3 regions of the Pseudomonas viridinivis genome follow, and region 1 is predicted to be linked to each of the others. Evidence: riboswitches for the same ligand, from Rfam matches in the RefSeq annotation. Region 1 holds a riboswitch; each other region holds the start of a gene.
What was found. A riboswitch is a leader RNA that binds a small molecule or an ion and turns the genes downstream of it on or off. The one in region 1 is predicted to bind cobalamin.
Positions count from the first base shown of each region.

Region 2: linked by a shared signal. The riboswitch ahead of cobO (cob(I)yrinic acid a,c-diamide adenosyltransferase) and the one ahead of cobW (cobalamin biosynthesis protein CobW) in region 1 are both predicted to bind cobalamin.
Region 3: linked by a shared signal. The riboswitch ahead of AABC73_RS19715 (ABC transporter substrate-binding protein) and the one ahead of cobW (cobalamin biosynthesis protein CobW) in region 1 are both predicted to bind cobalamin.

Region 1 is NZ_CP151076.1:3,337,991-3,343,444, reverse strand. Features, by position in the region: gene AABC73_RS15755 (cobalamin biosynthesis protein) at 1-199, opposite strand, end outside; gene AABC73_RS15750 (CbtA family protein) at 177-878, opposite strand; gene AABC73_RS15745 (CbtB-domain containing protein) at 890-1,078, opposite strand; cobalamin riboswitch at 1,178-1,395, opposite strand; cobalamin riboswitch at 1,472-1,695, shown strand; gene cobW (cobalamin biosynthesis protein CobW) at 1,807-2,871, shown strand; gene cobN (cobaltochelatase subunit CobN) at 2,875-5,454, shown strand, end outside.
Region 2 is NZ_CP151076.1:4,654,864-4,660,317, forward strand. Features, by position in the region: gene bluB (5,6-dimethylbenzimidazole synthase) at 1-356, opposite strand, end outside; gene AABC73_RS21690 (cobyrinate a,c-diamide synthase) at 353-1,648, opposite strand; gene cobO (cob(I)yrinic acid a,c-diamide adenosyltransferase) at 1,645-2,256, opposite strand; cobalamin riboswitch at 2,355-2,576, opposite strand; gene AABC73_RS21700 (sorbosone dehydrogenase family protein) at 2,684-4,009, shown strand; gene AABC73_RS21705 (C40 family peptidase) at 4,146-4,685, opposite strand; gene AABC73_RS21710 (C40 family peptidase) at 4,780-5,454, opposite strand, start outside.
Region 3 is NZ_CP151076.1:4,195,316-4,200,769, reverse strand. Features, by position in the region: gene AABC73_RS19720 (iron chelate uptake ABC transporter family permease subunit) at 1-635, opposite strand, end outside; gene AABC73_RS19715 (ABC transporter substrate-binding protein) at 632-1,648, opposite strand; cobalamin riboswitch at 1,832-2,025, opposite strand; gene AABC73_RS19710 (CDP-alcohol phosphatidyltransferase family protein) at 2,213-2,932, shown strand; gene AABC73_RS19705 (hypothetical protein) at 3,110-3,286, shown strand; gene AABC73_RS19700 (hypothetical protein) at 3,328-3,504, shown strand; gene tam (trans-aconitate 2-methyltransferase) at 3,581-4,345, shown strand; gene AABC73_RS19690 (thioredoxin family protein) at 4,342-5,094, opposite strand; gene AABC73_RS19685 (CatB-related O-acetyltransferase) at 5,320-5,454, shown strand, end outside.

The DNA of each region.
Region 1 (5,454 bases):
GAGCAAGCTCCAGCAGACCGGGCTCATTGCTTTTCAGGTCAATGGAGGCGAGGGCGCTGAGGTCTTGCAACTCAAGGTCATGACTTCGAAGGCTGGACTCGATCAACTCAAGCATCACGCCAGCGGAGCATCCGCGCTGGCAGCCGAGCCCGGCCACCAGCGTCGGCCGCGATTGATCAGGCTTGATCAAGTTCGGCATTGTTGCGGCGAAACAGCCAGGCGCTGATCACGCCCATGGCAATCCAGAACAGCGCGTTGGTCAGCAACGAGGCGATCTTGAACTGCGACTCCAGCGCTTCAGGCGCCAGGCTTTCATGCACCGGCGGTTGCGGCGCGCCGATGATATGCGGCACGACCAGAATCGCCACGCCCAGCACTTTGAGCAGCCAGTTCTTGCCGAACACGATCAATGCCAAAGCCGCTGCAGTCGATGCAGCAGTGCCGATCCACCAGATTTGCCGTTGGGTCAGGTCCGCTGCAGCAGTGCCCGGCAGTTCTGGCGGCAGGCCAAGTGTCGGCGCGAGGGTGAACACCGCAAAACCTGCCAATCCCCAGAGCACGCCCTGGGATGTCTTGCCCGGAGCGCGCAAGGTATACAGGCCCGCCAGCATCAGCGCGAAGCCGACCGCGACCACCAGATTGCCACCGGTCGTGGACAGAATGCGCTGCCAGCCATCTTGCGGAGACCAGGCCTCTTCATCGTGTACATGTCCAGTGGGCGCGTTTTCGGCGTGCTCGTGAACCTGTTCGGTTGGAGCGTTCTCGTAGGTTTCCGCTTGCAGAATCAGTGGCGCGACCCAGAAACTTTGCAGCAGGGTCAGGAACAGGGCGGCGATCAGGCCTGTAAACCCCGCCGTCTGAGCAATTCGCTTGAACATGGCGTCAGGTCTCAATGGCAGGGAAAGGCAGAACTGTGACGGGTGTCGTGCGCCGCATTGTGCACGGCATCAATGTGCGAGAAACCGGCGAAATACACCAGGCACGCGCCGAGAATGGCAGCGCTGATGGCGGCGGTCAGGCGTCGAGTCTGGGTGGCAGTGGTCGTGCTGGCGGTATGACTGGTTGTACTGATCGACATGGCGCTTCCCTCTTGGATGTCGGCAAGGTGAGGGGAACGCATGAGAGCTCCGCTGACAGGCGTCAGAAGAGATCAACAGCGCCCGCCCACCGCGGGTTTGTCAGAAGTTTCATGTCGGGCCGGTCTCCGGGCTTGCGAGGGATCGATTGCTCGACCTGAAAGCGTCACCTTCCCATGCCGTTGCCGGTCACAGTGGATCTGACTCTTCACTCGCTTACCGTTGCGGGGGCAGCGCCGGACTTGCACAAGCCATGAGGCCTGAACGCACCGGTTTCCCGTTTCACCCTGTGAAGGGCACCCGAACAAGGCGTACAGGAGAGCATGGGCCGGCGCTGAACGTCAATCAGTTCGCGTCGGACGCAGGCTTGTGATTGACCTGCCGATGGTCACTGCGTAGCCTTGCGGATTCGAGGTTCTGTGCGCTGCACGCTGCCATGCAGCCGGACAGCGCACAGCTAAGATGGGAACGCGGTCAATGCCGCGGCTGCCCCCGCAACTGTAAGCGGTCAGGTTCATTGCACAGCCACTGCGACAAGCGGGAAGGCGCCATGAATTGCAGGTGGACTGTCCACCCGTAACCGCAAGCCAGGAGACCTGCCTCGATCCGGGCATCATGCCCTGCAAATTCTCACTACAACCGGGCGGGGTGATCCGGTGGCGAATCCAGTCCTGTGCCTGATCACCGGGTTTTCGTCCTGTTTGCCCGCCGCTTCGCCAAAGGGCACCTGATGAAAACACTGGCCAAACTTCCCGTCACCATCGTTACCGGCTTTCTGGGCTCGGGTAAAACCACGTTATTGCGCCACATGCTCGACAACGCTGAAGGGCGGCGCATCGCGGTGATCGTCAACGAGTTCGGCGAGCTGGGCATCGACGGCGAAATCCTCAAGCAATGCACCATCGGTTGTACTGAAGAAGAAGCCAACGGCCGGGTTTACGAGCTGGCCAATGGCTGCTTGTGCTGCACCGTCCAGGAAGAATTCTTCCCGGTGATGCGCGAACTGGTAGCGCGTCGCGGCGATCTTGATCACATCCTCATCGAAACCTCAGGTCTGGCGTTGCCCAAGCCACTGGTACAAGCCTTCCAATGGCCGGAAATCCGCAACGCCTGCACCGTGGATGCCGTGATTACCGTGGTCGACAGCCCGGCGGTGCTGGCCGGCACCTTCGCTGCATTCCCGGATCAGGTCGACGCCCAGCGCAAGCTGGATCCGAACCTGGACCACGAATCGCCGCTGCACGAGCTGTTTGCCGACCAACTGGCCAGTGCCGACCTCGTTATCCTGAACAAAGCCGACATGATCGACGCCGCAGGTCTGGCTGCCGTGCGCGCCGAGGTTTCCGAAGAATTGCCACCAGCGGTCAAGGTCATCGAAGCCAGCAGCGGCCGTTTGCCGATCAGCGTATTGCTGGGCTTGGGTGCGGAATCCGAACTGCATATCGATGCCCGCAAGACCCACCACGATCACCACGAAGGCGACGACCATGACGATCACGATCATGACGCCTTTGACTCGATCTCCATCAAGCTGCCGCAAGCCGACGAAAGCCTGTTGCTCGATGCGCTCACGCAACTGGTGGTTGAACACGGCGTCTTGCGTGTCAAGGGTTTTGCGGCCATTCCCGGCAAGCCAATGCGCTTGCTGATTCAAGGCGTGGGTACGCGTTTCGACAAACATTTCGACCGCGCCTGGGGTGCTGACGAAGAGCGCGCGACCAATCTGGTGCTGATCGGCCAGAAACTGGACGCTGCGGTACTTGAAGCACAGCTGCGTGCTGCGGTTGCTGGCTGACCCATGCATTTACTGAGAACCCAGCCCGGTGGTTTTGTACCGGACGACAGCATCGCCGACCTGGGCCAAACCCCCGCCGAGCTGGTGATTCTCTGTAGCGGCGACTCAAGCCTGGCCTTGCTTGCCGAGGCCGCGCAACAGTTGCCGGATGATTATCCAAGCCTGCGTCTGGCCAACCCGATGCAGGTGCAAAATCATGCTTCGGTTGACCTTTATGTCGACCAAGTGCTGCGCCACGCCAAAGTCATCCTTATTTCCTTGCATGGTGGCATCGGCTACTGGCGCTACGGCGTCGAGCGGTTGATCGAGCTGGCCGGGCGAGGCGTGCAGGTCATTCTGGTGCCAGGCTGCGACAACGCGGACCCGGAGCTCACCGATTTGAGCACCGTCACCGCAGAGGACTGCCAGCGTATTTGGCAGTTTTTGCGCCAAGGCGGCATGCACAATGCGCTGGAACTGTATCGCTGCCTTGCGAGTGGTTGGCTGGGGCGGGATTATTCCTGGTCCGAGCCACTGCCCTTGCCGCGCACGGCGATTTATCACCCAAACACCTCCCGCGCTGAACTCAGTGATTGGCAGGCCGACTGGCAGGCCGATCAACCGGTTGTGGCGCTGCTGTTCTATCGCTCGCATCTTCAGGCCGCCAATACCGCCTTTATTGATGAGTTTTGCCTGCGCTTGCAGGCTCAGGGTTTGAATCCTCTGCCGATTGCCGTGGCGAGCCTTAAAGAGGCGGGCTGCATGACGCTGGTGGAAGATTGGCTGGACGAGGTTGAGGCTGAGTTGATCCTCAATACCACCGGCTTTGCCCAGTCCAGTCCTGAGGCGCCACACTTGCGGCCGTTTCGCCGCAATATCCCGGTCATTCAGGCCATCTGCGCCCAGGACAACGAACCGGGCTGGCGCGCCAGCGAGCAAGGCCTCGGCGCCCGGGATCTGGCAATGCACATTGCCTTGCCGGAGCTGGATGGACGCATCATCAGTCGCCCGATCAGCTTCAAGGATCTGGCGTGGCACAGTGAGCGCAGCCAGTCGGATGTGGTTTGCTACCGCGCACAGCCGGAACGCATGGATTTCGTCGCCGAGCTGGCGCGGCGCTGGATCCTGCTGGCGCGTTTGCCCAATGCGGAAAAACGTGTCGCCTTGATTCTGGCCAATTACCCGACCCGCGACGGACGTATCGGCAACGGCGTAGGCCTCGATACTCCGGCAGCGGCGCTGAATATTCTGCGTGCGATGCAGGCTGAAGGTTACCCATTGGAACCCTTGCCTGAAACAGGCTCTGCGCTGATTCACCAACTGCTCGGTGGCGTGACCAATGACCTGGACAGTCTGGATTTGCGCCCGTGTGAGCAAAGCATGGCGCTGGGTGAATATCTCGCGGCTTTTAAAACAATGCCAGCGGCCAACCGGGAAGCGGTCAACGTCCGGTGGGGTGCGCCGGAAGCAGATCCCATGTTTCGCGCCGGTCGGATGATGATTGCCGGTCTGCGCTTCGGCCTGACCTTCATCGGTATCCAGCCTGCCCGGGGTTATCAGGTGGACCACAGCGCGGTTTATCACGACCCGGATCTGGTGCCGCCCCATGGCTATCTGGCGTTCTACTTCTGGTTGCGCAACGTCTATGGCGCCAATGCGGTGATCCATGTCGGCAAACACGGCAATCTGGAATGGTTGCCGGGTAAAGGCGTTGGTTTGTCCGAGAGTTGCTGGCCGGATGTGGTGCTGGGCGCGATGCCGAATATCTATCCGTTCATCGTCAATGATCCGGGCGAGGGCGCCCAGGCCAAACGGCGCACCCAGGCGGTCATTATCGACCACCTGATGCCGCCGCTGACCCGCGCCGAGACATACGGGCCGTTGCGTAACCTTGAATTGCTCGCCGATGAATACTACGACGCCCAGCTGCTCGATCCGCGTCGCGCCCTGGAACTGCAACGCGACATCCTCAAGCTGGTGCGCGAGACCCACATCGACCGTGAGCTGGCGCTTGAGTCGGTCAATGACAGCGACGCCGCAACCTGGCTGCCGCGCCTGGATACCTATTTATGCGACCTGAAGGAATCGCAGATTCGCGACGGTCTGCATATCTTCGGCGAGTCTCCAAGCGGACGGCTGCGTATCGATACGTTGCTGGCCCTGCTGCGTATTCCGCGCGGTGACGGGCGAGGTGCGCAATCCAGTCTGTTACGCGTCTTGAGCAAATCCTTCGAACTTGGATTTGATCCTCTGGATTGCGATTTGGCGCAACCCTGGGACGGACCTAAACCTCAGGTTTTACTTGAAGTCAGCTCCGACCCCTGGCGAACGGCGGGGGACACGCGGGAGCGGCTTGAGCTTTACGCTGCCTGGTTGATAGAGCACGTTGTTGTAAATATTTCGTTTGAAATATCTAGTAAAAACAAAGATCTGAAGTTAATCGTTGATAATCTACGCGAAGTTGTTGCACCACGATTGGATGCTTGCGGGCCTGGAGAAATCCAAGGGCTGCTGGACGCGTTAAGTGGGCGCTTTGTGCCCGCCGGCCCGAGCGGTGCGCCAAGTCGTGGCCGTCTTGATGTATTGCCAACCGGCCGTAATTTC
Region 2 (5,454 bases), 1.3 Mb from region 1:
ATGTGTTTCTCACGATCATCCATCAGCGCCGCGACCAGCACTTCCGCGCAATCGTCGATGCCCTCGACCTTGAGCTTCATGAAATCGTCGGCACGCTCGCCCATCGCTTCGGCGGTGCGCATCCGTTCCTGCTCGACCTGCGCCTTGATCTGCGAACGCAAGGCCCGGTCGGTAATGCGAATAAAACGCCACGGCTGCATCAAGCCGACACTGGGCGCCTGATGCGCCGCACCGAGCAGCCGCGCCAGCAGTTCCGGCGCGACCGTACCGCCGCTGAAGTGACGCATGTCCCGGCGTTCGGCAATGGCGCGATACACCGCAGCGCGCTCATCGGCGCTGAAGGCTTGGTCATTCATGGCTTGAAAAGCGCCGCAACCGCTTGAGGATTGGATGGGAAATAAAAGTGCACGTAGGACGCCGTCATACGCCCGTCGCGATAGACCGCTTCCGCGCCGCGCCCGCCGTTGGGGCTGATGCCGCGGGCGATGGGCTGCAATTCGGTGCTGGTCAGCGAATGGTGATAGGTATGGCCGCGCAGCTCGCCTTCCGGCAGCGCGACTGTTTGCAGCGCCAATGCGGCGAGACGCTTTTGCATGACCGCTTCACCGGCGAGCAAGCCCACCAGCTCGGCGCGCTGGCCGTCGACATCGGTCAAGGCGTCCAGCAGATACAACATGCCGCCACACTCGGCCAGCAACGGTTTGCCCGCCTGATGATGCTGGCGAATTGCGTTAAGCATCGACGCGTTCTGGCTCAAGGCCAGGTGGTGCAGTTCCGGGTAACCACCGGGCAGATACAGGCTGTCGGCAGGCGGCAGCACTGAATCGCGGATCGGCGAGAAGAACACCAGCTGCGCACCCATGGCGCGCAGCAGATCCAGGCTGGCGCCGTAAGTGAACGCAAAGGCTTCGTCATGGGCGACGGCAATGGTCACGCCTTCCAGCAAAGGTTCGGCCGGGACAAGGTCCGGCGCGGCGAAGGTCACCGCAGGCGGCAGTTCAACTTCGCAAGTGCTGGCCAGCGCTGCGGCGGCGGCATCCAGACGCAGATCCAGATCATTCAGCTCGCTGGCCTGCACCAGTCCCAGATGCCGGCTTGGCAGTTCGATCCCGGTTTCCCGAGACAACGCGCCGTACCAGCGCAGGCCTTCGGTGAGGCTGCCTTCGAGCAATTGCGCATGCCGTACGGTGCCGACCCGGTTGGCCAGAACGCCAGCGAACGGCAGGTCCGGCTGATAGCGCGCCAGACCCAACGCCAGCGCGCCGAAGGTCTGGGCCATGGCCGTGCCATCGATGACGCCCAGCACCGGTACGCCGAAATAACGCGCCAGATCTGCGCTGGAAGGCGTGCCGTCAAACAGGCCCATCACGCCTTCGATCAGGATCAGGTCGGCTTCACCCGCCGCCTGCCACAACAGGCGGCGGCTTTCATCGGCACCGACCATCCACAAATCCAGCTGATAAACAGGCGCACCGCTGGCGCGCTCCAGAATCATCGGGTCGAGAAAATCCGGGCCGCACTTGAACACGCGAACCTTGCGGCCCTGATTGCGATGCAAACGGGCCAGCGCGGCGGTGACGGTGGTTTTGCCCTGGCCGGAAGCCGGTGCGGCGATCAGAACCGCCGGACAATGACGCGGTTCACTCACAACTCGATGCCTTTTTGCGCGCGGATACCGGCCTGGAAGGCATGTTTGACCACGGTGATTTCAGACACGGTATCGGCCATGTCGATCATTTCCGGTTTGGCGCCACGGCCGGTGACGATCACGTGCTGCATCGGCGGGCGGGCTTGCAGGTCGCCAAGCACCCGCTCGATGTCCAGATAACCGTGCTTGAGGGCGATATTCAGTTCGTCGAGGATCACCATACCAATGGCCGGATCACGCAGCATTTCCAGGGAAACTTCCCACGCGGCTTCGGCGGCGGCGATATCACGCTGGCGGTCCTGGGTTTCCCAAGTGTAGCCCTCGCCCATCACGTGATAGCGAACCTGCTCGGGGAAACGCCGGAAGAAGAACTCCTCGCCGGTGCTGTTGCTGCCTTTGATGAACTGCACGACGCCGCACTGCATGCCGTGGCCCATTGCCCGGGCCAACATGCCGAATGCAGAACTGCTTTTGCCTTTGCCGTTACCGGTCAGAACCAGCAACAGCCCGCATTCATTGGGTGCGCTGGCGATACGCTCGTCCATCACGGCTTTTTTGCGCAGCATGCGCGCCAAATGGCGTTCGTCACGTTCGGGGGATTCGTTCATCTCAGCTCTCCGCTTGAGGGCACGCGAAAGCAGACGGCTGGCAATAGAAAATGACTGGCAGCACGACTTTCGTCATGCCCAGAGCATCGCCCGCCGTGATGCTATTGAATGGATCAGGCCGGTCTCCGGGCTCATGAGCGGGAAAATCCCGACTGTGCGCCTTCCCATGTCCTTGCGGACACAGTGGCATGAAGCACAGCTTCACTCATCTACCGTTGCGGGGGCAGCACCGGGATTGGTCGCCATGGGCGTCCTTACCGGTTTCCCTGTTTCACTCAAGCAATCCGGGGATTTTGAGCACCTGAAACAAAGGGCGCAGGTTAGAGCGTTGAGGTTTGAGCGTCAATCAACTCAGCATCGGGTTGAACCTCGAAAGCCCAGACTTCTCTATCTATTACTGGACCACTGCCCGTTATGGAGATCGATCATGTTTACGCTCAGACCACAGTTCGCGGTTTTGCTACTGGTTGCGGGAGGCCTGGCGGCCTGCGGCGAATCTTCGACCCTGCAAGTCACCGACGGCACCGGGCCGTCCCCCAAGTTGCCGGAACCGAACAAGACGCTGATCCCGACCGTCAACATAGCGCCGGCGGTGGGCTGGGAAAAAGACGCCAAGCCTATCGCCGCCAAAGGCACGCAGGTCGCCGCTTTTGCCGAGCATCTGGACCACCCGCGCTGGCTGTACGTGCTGCCTAATGGCGACGTGCTGGTAGCGGAAACCAATTCGCCGCCCAAGCCTGACGATAATAAAGGCGTTCGCGGCTGGGTTATGGGCAAGGTCATGGGCCGCGCCGGCGCCGGTGTTCCAAGCCCGAATCGCATCACCTTGCTGCGCGACAAGGACCACGACGGCGTTGCCGAAACCCGCACGGTATTCCTGGAAAACCTCAACTCGCCGTTCGGCATGACGCTGGTGGGCAACAAGCTGTATGTGGCCGACACCGACCGCCTCATCAGCTTCCCGTATCAGGAAGGCCAGACCTCGATCAGCGCGCAGCCGACCAAAGTCGTCGATCTGCCCGGCGGCACGCTGAATCACCACTGGACCAAGAACGTTATCGCCAGCAAGGACGGCAGCAAGCTGTATGTGACGGTCGGCTCCAACAGCAACGTCGCCGAGAACGGCCTGGCCGCCGAAGAAGGTCGCGCGGCGATCTGGGAAGTGGACGCCGCGAGTGGCTCCCACCGCATCTTTGCGTCGGGCTTGCGCAACCCCAACGGCATGGATTGGGAACCCACCACCGGCAAACTCTGGACGGCGGTCAACGAGCGTGACGAAATCGGCAGCGATCTGGTGCCGGATTACATCACCTCAGTGCAGGACGGGGCTTTCTACGGCTGGCCGTTCAGCTACTATGGCCAGCATGTGGACGTGCGCGTGACGCCGCAGAATCCGGAATTGGTGGCCAAGGCCATCGCCCCGGACTACGCAGTCGGTCCGCATACCGCGTCACTTGGCCTGGTGTTCGCCGATGGCAAGACGTTGCCGGCGCCGTTCAATGAAGGCGTGTTCATCGGCCAGCATGGCTCCTGGAACCGCAAACCGCACAGCGGCTACAAAGTCCTGTTCGTGCCATTCAGCGGCGGCAAGCCAAGCGGCGCGCCGATTGACCTGCTGACCGGCTTCCTGAATGCCGACGAAAAAGCCCAGGGTCGCCCGGTCGGCGTGGTCAATGATCATCAGGGTGGTTTGCTGGTGGCGGATGACGTGGGGAACAAGATCTGGCGGGTGACTGCGGCGACGGCGCAATAAATCAATACCTGTGCAGACTGTGTGGGAGCAAGCTTGCTTGCGAAGGCGATGGAGCAGACGGCGGAACAGCGTCTGAACCGGCCGACCTCTTCGCGAGCAAGCTCGCTCCCACAGGACAGCCGATAGGCAATCTTTCTTACGGATTACGCGCCAGACTCGACGGCTGAATCACGCGCTTGGCGTTCAGGTAAGCGCGCTGCCAATACGGCTTGTCGAGGCTGTCCAGCTTGACCGTGCCGCCCGTGGCTGGCGCATGCACGAAACGCCCTTCCCCGACGTAAATCCCCGCATGGCTGACCTGCGAACCACCGCCAGTGGCGAAGAACACCAGGTCGCCGGTCTGCAATTGTTCACGGCCCACGTTCGGCGCACGCATGCCGATCATGTCGCGGGTCGAACGAGGCAGCGCAATGCCTGCCGCGTCACGGTAGACGTAACCGATCAGACCGCTGCAATCAAAACCGGAATCAGGAGTGTTGCCGCCCCAGTGATAAGGCGTGCCGACCAGACCGAGAGCGCGAAACATCACGTCTTCGATAGCCGGGGAGAAAACTTCGGGGGGCGCCGCAAGCACCGGGCGCTGAACGATCCGGGGCTGAGGAGGCGGAGGCGCGCTGGCGCACGCGCCGAGCAAGGCAGCAAGAGTAATGACCGCGAGGCGTATCGTAATCGACATGGATACAACAACCTGAGCTGGATGCGGCTGCTTGCCGAGGGCGCTAAATGAGCAAAACAGGCTTATAGCCTGTTTTTGCGTAACACGGTAGCAATTACTTGTGGCGCTTGAGCGTAGTCGTGGTCATTGCAGTTGTCTGCGGCGCGATATTTGGCGATTCCATCGCCAGGGCACGCTTGGCCTCGATGAACGTCTTGCTCCAGTACACATCGTCCAGGCTGTCGACGCGAACACCACCACTGCGACGGCTGCTGGAGTGAATGAACTGATTGTCGCCCAGGTAGATGGCTGCGTGGCTGACGCGACCGCGACCGGCAGTGCTGAAGAACAGCAGATCGCCCGGCTCAAGGTCGTCGCGTTTAACCAGTGGCGCATCGATATTGATCATGTCGCGAGAGGAACGCGGCAGGCTCATGCCGGCTTTCTCCCGGAAGAGGTAACCGATGAAACCGCTGCAATCGAAACCGGTGCTGGTTGAGGTGCCGCCGAAACGGTAGCGGGTACCGATCAGGGATTTGCCACGCTCAAGGATGCTGTCAGCCAGGACTGGCAGCTGATAAGGCTTGTTGTCGGCAAACTGAGCCAGTTCGGCTTCAGTGGCCAGTTCTTCCTGCAACACCGAGCGATCGGAGCGGCTTACGGAGGACTGCGCAGTGATCTGCGTCTTGTACTGCTGTTGCTGCGTATCTTGTTGAGATACCGGCATGTTGGCCGAGCAACCGAACAGTAGTGATACGAGTGCGAGAGGCACGAGGGGTGCGAAGCGAGC
Region 3 (5,454 bases), 860 kb from region 1:
GCCAATGTCACCGATTGCCAGCGCACCCCGCTGAGGTTGCCCAACAACCAGAACATGATGCCCCGCGCCTGTTCGGAGCTGGCCGACTTGGTAATCAGAAACGAAGTCAGCGCATTGAACAGCTGTGAACCGGCGATGCCTGCGAGGATGATTTGCCCGCTGCCGCTGACCGCTCCGGTGCTGCGCGCCAGCAAGGCGACCAGCGCAAAGGCAGCCACCGCGCCAGCAAAGGCGCCCATTGACAAGGAAATGGCTCCGGCGCCGAGGCCGATGATCGACACCAGCACCGCGCCGGTCGAAGCTCCGGCGGAAATCCCCAGTAGATATGGATCGGCCAGCGGATTACGCAGCAGTGACTGCAACACCACCCCGGAAATCGCCAGCCCGGCGCCACATGCGGCGGCAACCAGCGCGCGGGTCAGGCGGTAGTTCCAGACGATGCCTTCATCAATAGGGTCCAGCACAAAACCGGCGCCCCACAGCTTGTTGGCCAGCACCTGAAACACCAGCGACAGGCTGATCGGCGTCTCGCCAATGGCGATGCCGGCCAGAATCGCGGCCAGCAATACCGGGATCACCCACGCTGCGTGCAGACAGACCCTGCGCAGAACCTGACCGCCGGTCACTGCTCTCATTTGCCCGGATCAACCTGATCAATGGCGCTGGCCAGTTCGTTGATGCCGTCAAACATACGCACCGAGGCCTGCATGGCGTCGGCATCAAGGATCACGATGCGGTTGTGTTTCACGGCATCCATGTTTTTGGTCACCGGATCGGACTTGAGAAATTCCAGTTTTTTCTGGAAGTCGTCAGCAGGGAAGCGACGGCGATCCATGCGCGCGATGACCAGCACCGTAGGGTTGGCCTTGGCGATGGTTTCCCAGCCGACGGTTGGCCATTCTTCATCGGACTCGATCACGTTACGCAGGCCGAGGGTGTTCATCATGAAATCCGGCACGCCTTTGCGCCCGGCCACGTACGGGTCGATGTGCAGGTCGGCGCTGGAAAACCAGAACAGCGCCGATGCATCGGTCAAGTGCTTGGCCTTGACGCTGACCTGAGCCTTGGTCAAACCGGCACGCAGCTGCGCGCTCAACTCATCGCCACGGTCCTGCACGTCGAAGATCTGCGCTAGCTGCGCGACGGTCTTGAATACAGTTTCCACGGAAAATGGCTTGAGCCGCGTGCCATCGGCGCCAACCAGATTGTCTTTGCCTTCGCAGTCCGACGGCATGATGTAGGTCGGGATATTCAGTTCGCTGAACTGCTCGCGGGTGCCGACCGCGCCTTGCGGGCCGACCATCCATTCAAACTGCACCGGCACCAGGTCAGGGCGTTTGCCGATCACTGATTCGAAGCTCGGCTCGTTATCGGCCAGGCGCGGAATACGCTCGTTCTGCGCCTTGAACTGTGGCAGGACCTCGTTGAACCACAGCGAAGTGCCGGCCACTTTGTCGGCCAGCCCAAGGGAGTAGAGGATTTCAGTACCGGCCTGGCCGATGGTGACTGTTTTGCCGGGGGCCTGTTTGAAGGTCAACGGCACGCCGCAGTTCTCGACCGTCAGCGGGTAGTGCGTCGGACCGGCGGCCATGGCCAGTGCAGAACATCCAAGGCTGGCAAACAGTACGGCAAGGCGAGGCAACGTCATGAAAGGCTATCTCCATTCGAACGGATGTCCGGACGGCGGTGTAAGGGCAGGAAACACATCAGCCACCGCTGCTGACTGCGGCGGGGCCGGTCGAGCAGGGTCTGGCAGCAACGGCGATGAACCGATTCTGACGGATGTCCTCCCCGGACACCCCGCCGGTGGGTCAATTGCCAGGGCGCGTTTTCGTGCAACCCTGATGTCGGCAGGTCTCCTGACTGACGCGTCATCGCCATGCTCCGGCCTTCCCGGGTTTACCCAGTGGCATCGATGGAGCGGCTCAGCGTCTACAGTTGCGGGGGCAGTTCCGTTTGATGACCCTGAGGCCATCACGGATTCCCTATTAATCCCGTTTGGGAACCGACGGGCGGCATGGTAATGGATATCAACCGCGACGGGGAAGTTTTCCCGGCGGGCGAGTCCCTGGCCTGGAGATTGCTCGCAGTTCACCGGTTGGTGAACCTTATCGGCCGATGGTCGGTCGATACATGCACGCTGGCTGAGTGCTCCGGTGACAAATCGGCGATGATGATGCCCGGCCCGTATTATTTCTGGAGATTTCCCCCTGTGATATCGACTCAACGCACGGCCTGGCTCAAAGCCTGGGGTGCACATGCTTTTACCGCCACCGGCGTGGTCATTGCCTTCATGGCAACCATCGCGCTGTTCGAAGACCAGCCCAAGGCATGCCTGCTTTGGCTGGGCCTTGCGCTGGTGGTAGATGGAGTCGATGGCTCCCTGGCGCGCAAATTCAATGTTCAGTCGGTGCTGCCGGGCTTTGATGGTTCAGTGCTCGATCTGGTCATTGATTACCTGACCTACGTGTTTATTCCGGCGCTGTTCATTTATCGCTACATCGATTTGCCGGATCACACCATGTTGCTCAGCACTGCGGTGATTCTGGTGTCCTCGCTGTTCTGCTTCTGCAATCTGGAAATGAAAAGCAAGGACAACTATTTCCAGGGCTTTCCCGCCGCCTGGAACGTGGTCGCGCTGTGCGTCTACATCATCTCGCCAGCTTCGTGGGTGACGTTGCTGACCGTTTTCGGCCTGGCCCTGCTGACCCTGACGCGGATGAAGTTCCTCCACCCGTTCCGCGTCCGCCGCCTGATGCCACTGAACATCACCGTCACCACGATCTGGCTGGTGTGCAGCGCCTTGCTGGTCATCGACCACCCGGCGCAAAGCCCGACCGTGATGATCGTCTGGTCCGCGATGTCCGCCTATTTCCTGGGGATTTGCCTGTGGCGCACTTCGCTTGAGTGGTTGGGCAAGTTGCGTAGTTGAAGCGAACGACAGCCTGTAGGACCGGCTTGAGTCGGGAGGGCGTTCTCCGGGCGAAGCCGGTCCTACGGATCCGGTATTTGCGGATTTCACACCAGTCATCCAATAAACCGAACTCCCGTCACGCGGCCGCTTCCAAATCAGGTCACCCCCCAATTGATCTGATTCTGCGAGGGCAACATGAGCATACGACCTGTCGACACCCAGGCTGCGCAATCCCCGGGGCCGAACCCCAATCCGATGGAATCCGATGACGAGGCCCGTCCGGACGATGACGTGCGCAACGCCGAGGAAAATGAAGTGGAGCCGGATGATCCGGACATTGCGGGTGATGATGGCTCGGGCGTACCGAGCTAAACCAGCGTGGTAGTCAGCCACGACCATCAGGCGTTGGCCATTTGCAGCGTTACGCCTCGCGCCTGAGCGCGTATGAACAATCCCGGCTGCAAATACTGGCCAGCGACCTGCTTGCATCCCGGCAAAAAAATAGCTCCAGTTGGTGCATTTTCGATAACACCGCCAGCGGTTTTGCTGTGGGCAATGCGCTGGAGTTGCAGACGCTCTTGTCCCGCTGATCCAGGCCGAACATTGTTTCGGGGCGCTGCACGTTCTAGTCTCTGCTCCACTTCTCAACACCGCACGGGAGCCGCCATGCCTTGGTCAGCCAAGCAGTATTCAATTTTCGAGCAACAACGCACGCGCCCCGTGGTTGATCTGGTCGCGGCGATCCCGACGCAGAACGTACAGACGGCGGTGGATCTGGGCTGCGGTCCCGGCAACTCGACAGAAGTGCTGGCTGAACGCTACCCGCAAGCGCAAGTGACCGGCCTGGACAGTTCGGAAAACATGCTGATCGACGCGCGCCAGCGGTTGCCGGCCTTGAGTTTCGAGTTGGCTGACATCGCGGCGTGGAATCCGGCGCAACCACTGGATGTGATTCTCGCCAACGCTTCGTTGCAATGGGTGGCGGATCATGCCGCGCTGTATCCGCGTCTGGTCAGCAAACTCACGCCCGGTGGCAGCCTAGCGGTGCAGACGCCGGACAATTTGCAAGAGCCGGCCCACCGTCTGGCCCGTGAAGTGGCAGCGGACGGCCCTTGGGCGAGCAAGATCGCTGCGGTGAAACATCCTGGTCGCCATGACGCGAGCTTTTATTACTCGCTGCTCAAGGGCCATTGCAGTTCGGTAGACGTATGGCGCACCACCTATTTTCATCCGCTGGAAGGTGGTCATGCGGCGGTGGTCGAGTGGTTCAAGGGTTCGGCATTGCGGCCTTATCTTGAACCGCTGGATGAAACGGAGAAGCACGCGTTCCTGGAACGCTATCTCGCCGCAATCAGCGAAGCTTATCCGGCGCTGGAAGACGGGACGGTATTGTTGCCGTTTCCACGGTTGTTTGTGGTGGCGACGCGCTAAGCCTGGGGCGCCGTCGGGTCCTGGTCGTCATAACGGTCATGCAAGCGCATCCAGTCCATGATTTGCACCTCATTCCTGCCTTTGGGCGTGAGGTCCAGATAGTTGTAGGCGCCGACGAGAATGTCCAGACCTCGGGCGTAGGTTGAGTACGTGTGGAAAATCTCCCCCGCCGGGTTTTTGTAGAAGACGCTCAGGCCGGGCAGTTCCTCGAAGGGGTCGGTGGAGGGCTCGTAATTGTAGGTGACGCTGCCGTCGGCGATCTGTTCGGCCGTGGCGGACACCCCGAAGTCATAGTTGAAATCACTGCCCGCCGATGACACCCAGTTCAACTTCCAGCCCATGCGTTGCTTGAACGCTTGAAACTGCTGCCATGGCGCGTGGGAAACGGCGACGAGGCTGATGTCGTGGTGCGCCAGATGCAGGTTGGCGCCGTCCATGTGATCGGTCAGGAATGAGCAGCCCGTGCAGCCTTCCTCCCAATCCTTGCCAAACATGAAGTGATAGATGATCAACTGGCTGTTATTGCCGAACAGCTCGCTCAGGCTTTGTCTGCCGTTGGGACCTTCAAAGCTGTACGCCTTGTCGATCCTGACCCAGGGCAGGGCGCGGCGTTCGGCGCTGAGTTGATCGCGTTGGCGGGTAAAGGCTTTCTCGTAAATCAGATGCTGTTTGCGCGCCGTCAGCCACTCTTGCCGAGAGACGACCGGGTGGCTGTCGAGTTCGTGTGGGGCGACTGGATAAGTGCTCATGGGCGTGTTCCTCGTCGTTGTTCATTCATTCGGGTGCAGCTTTGGATAGTCGAATGACCTGTCTGCAAATCGACAACCTCGTACCGTGAACAAGCTTTTTGGGATTCGCTCGGCTTGTGCGATGATTCCCAGCTTTGTGTGGGATGGCAGATAGTCTTGCGTAGGAAAATTCCACTCATGCCGTGGAATCGCCACCAGCCCACCAATCATCTGTGGAACCAGACCATGAATTTCTTCAAGCGAGCGCTGTTGGACAGAAAGCTGAAAAAGGCGCTTTCGAAGAACAAATGTCGTCTGGACAGCGGGATCAAAGGCCTGCGCCGTGAAACCGAGCTGACGCTGGAGCATGGCGTAAAGCTG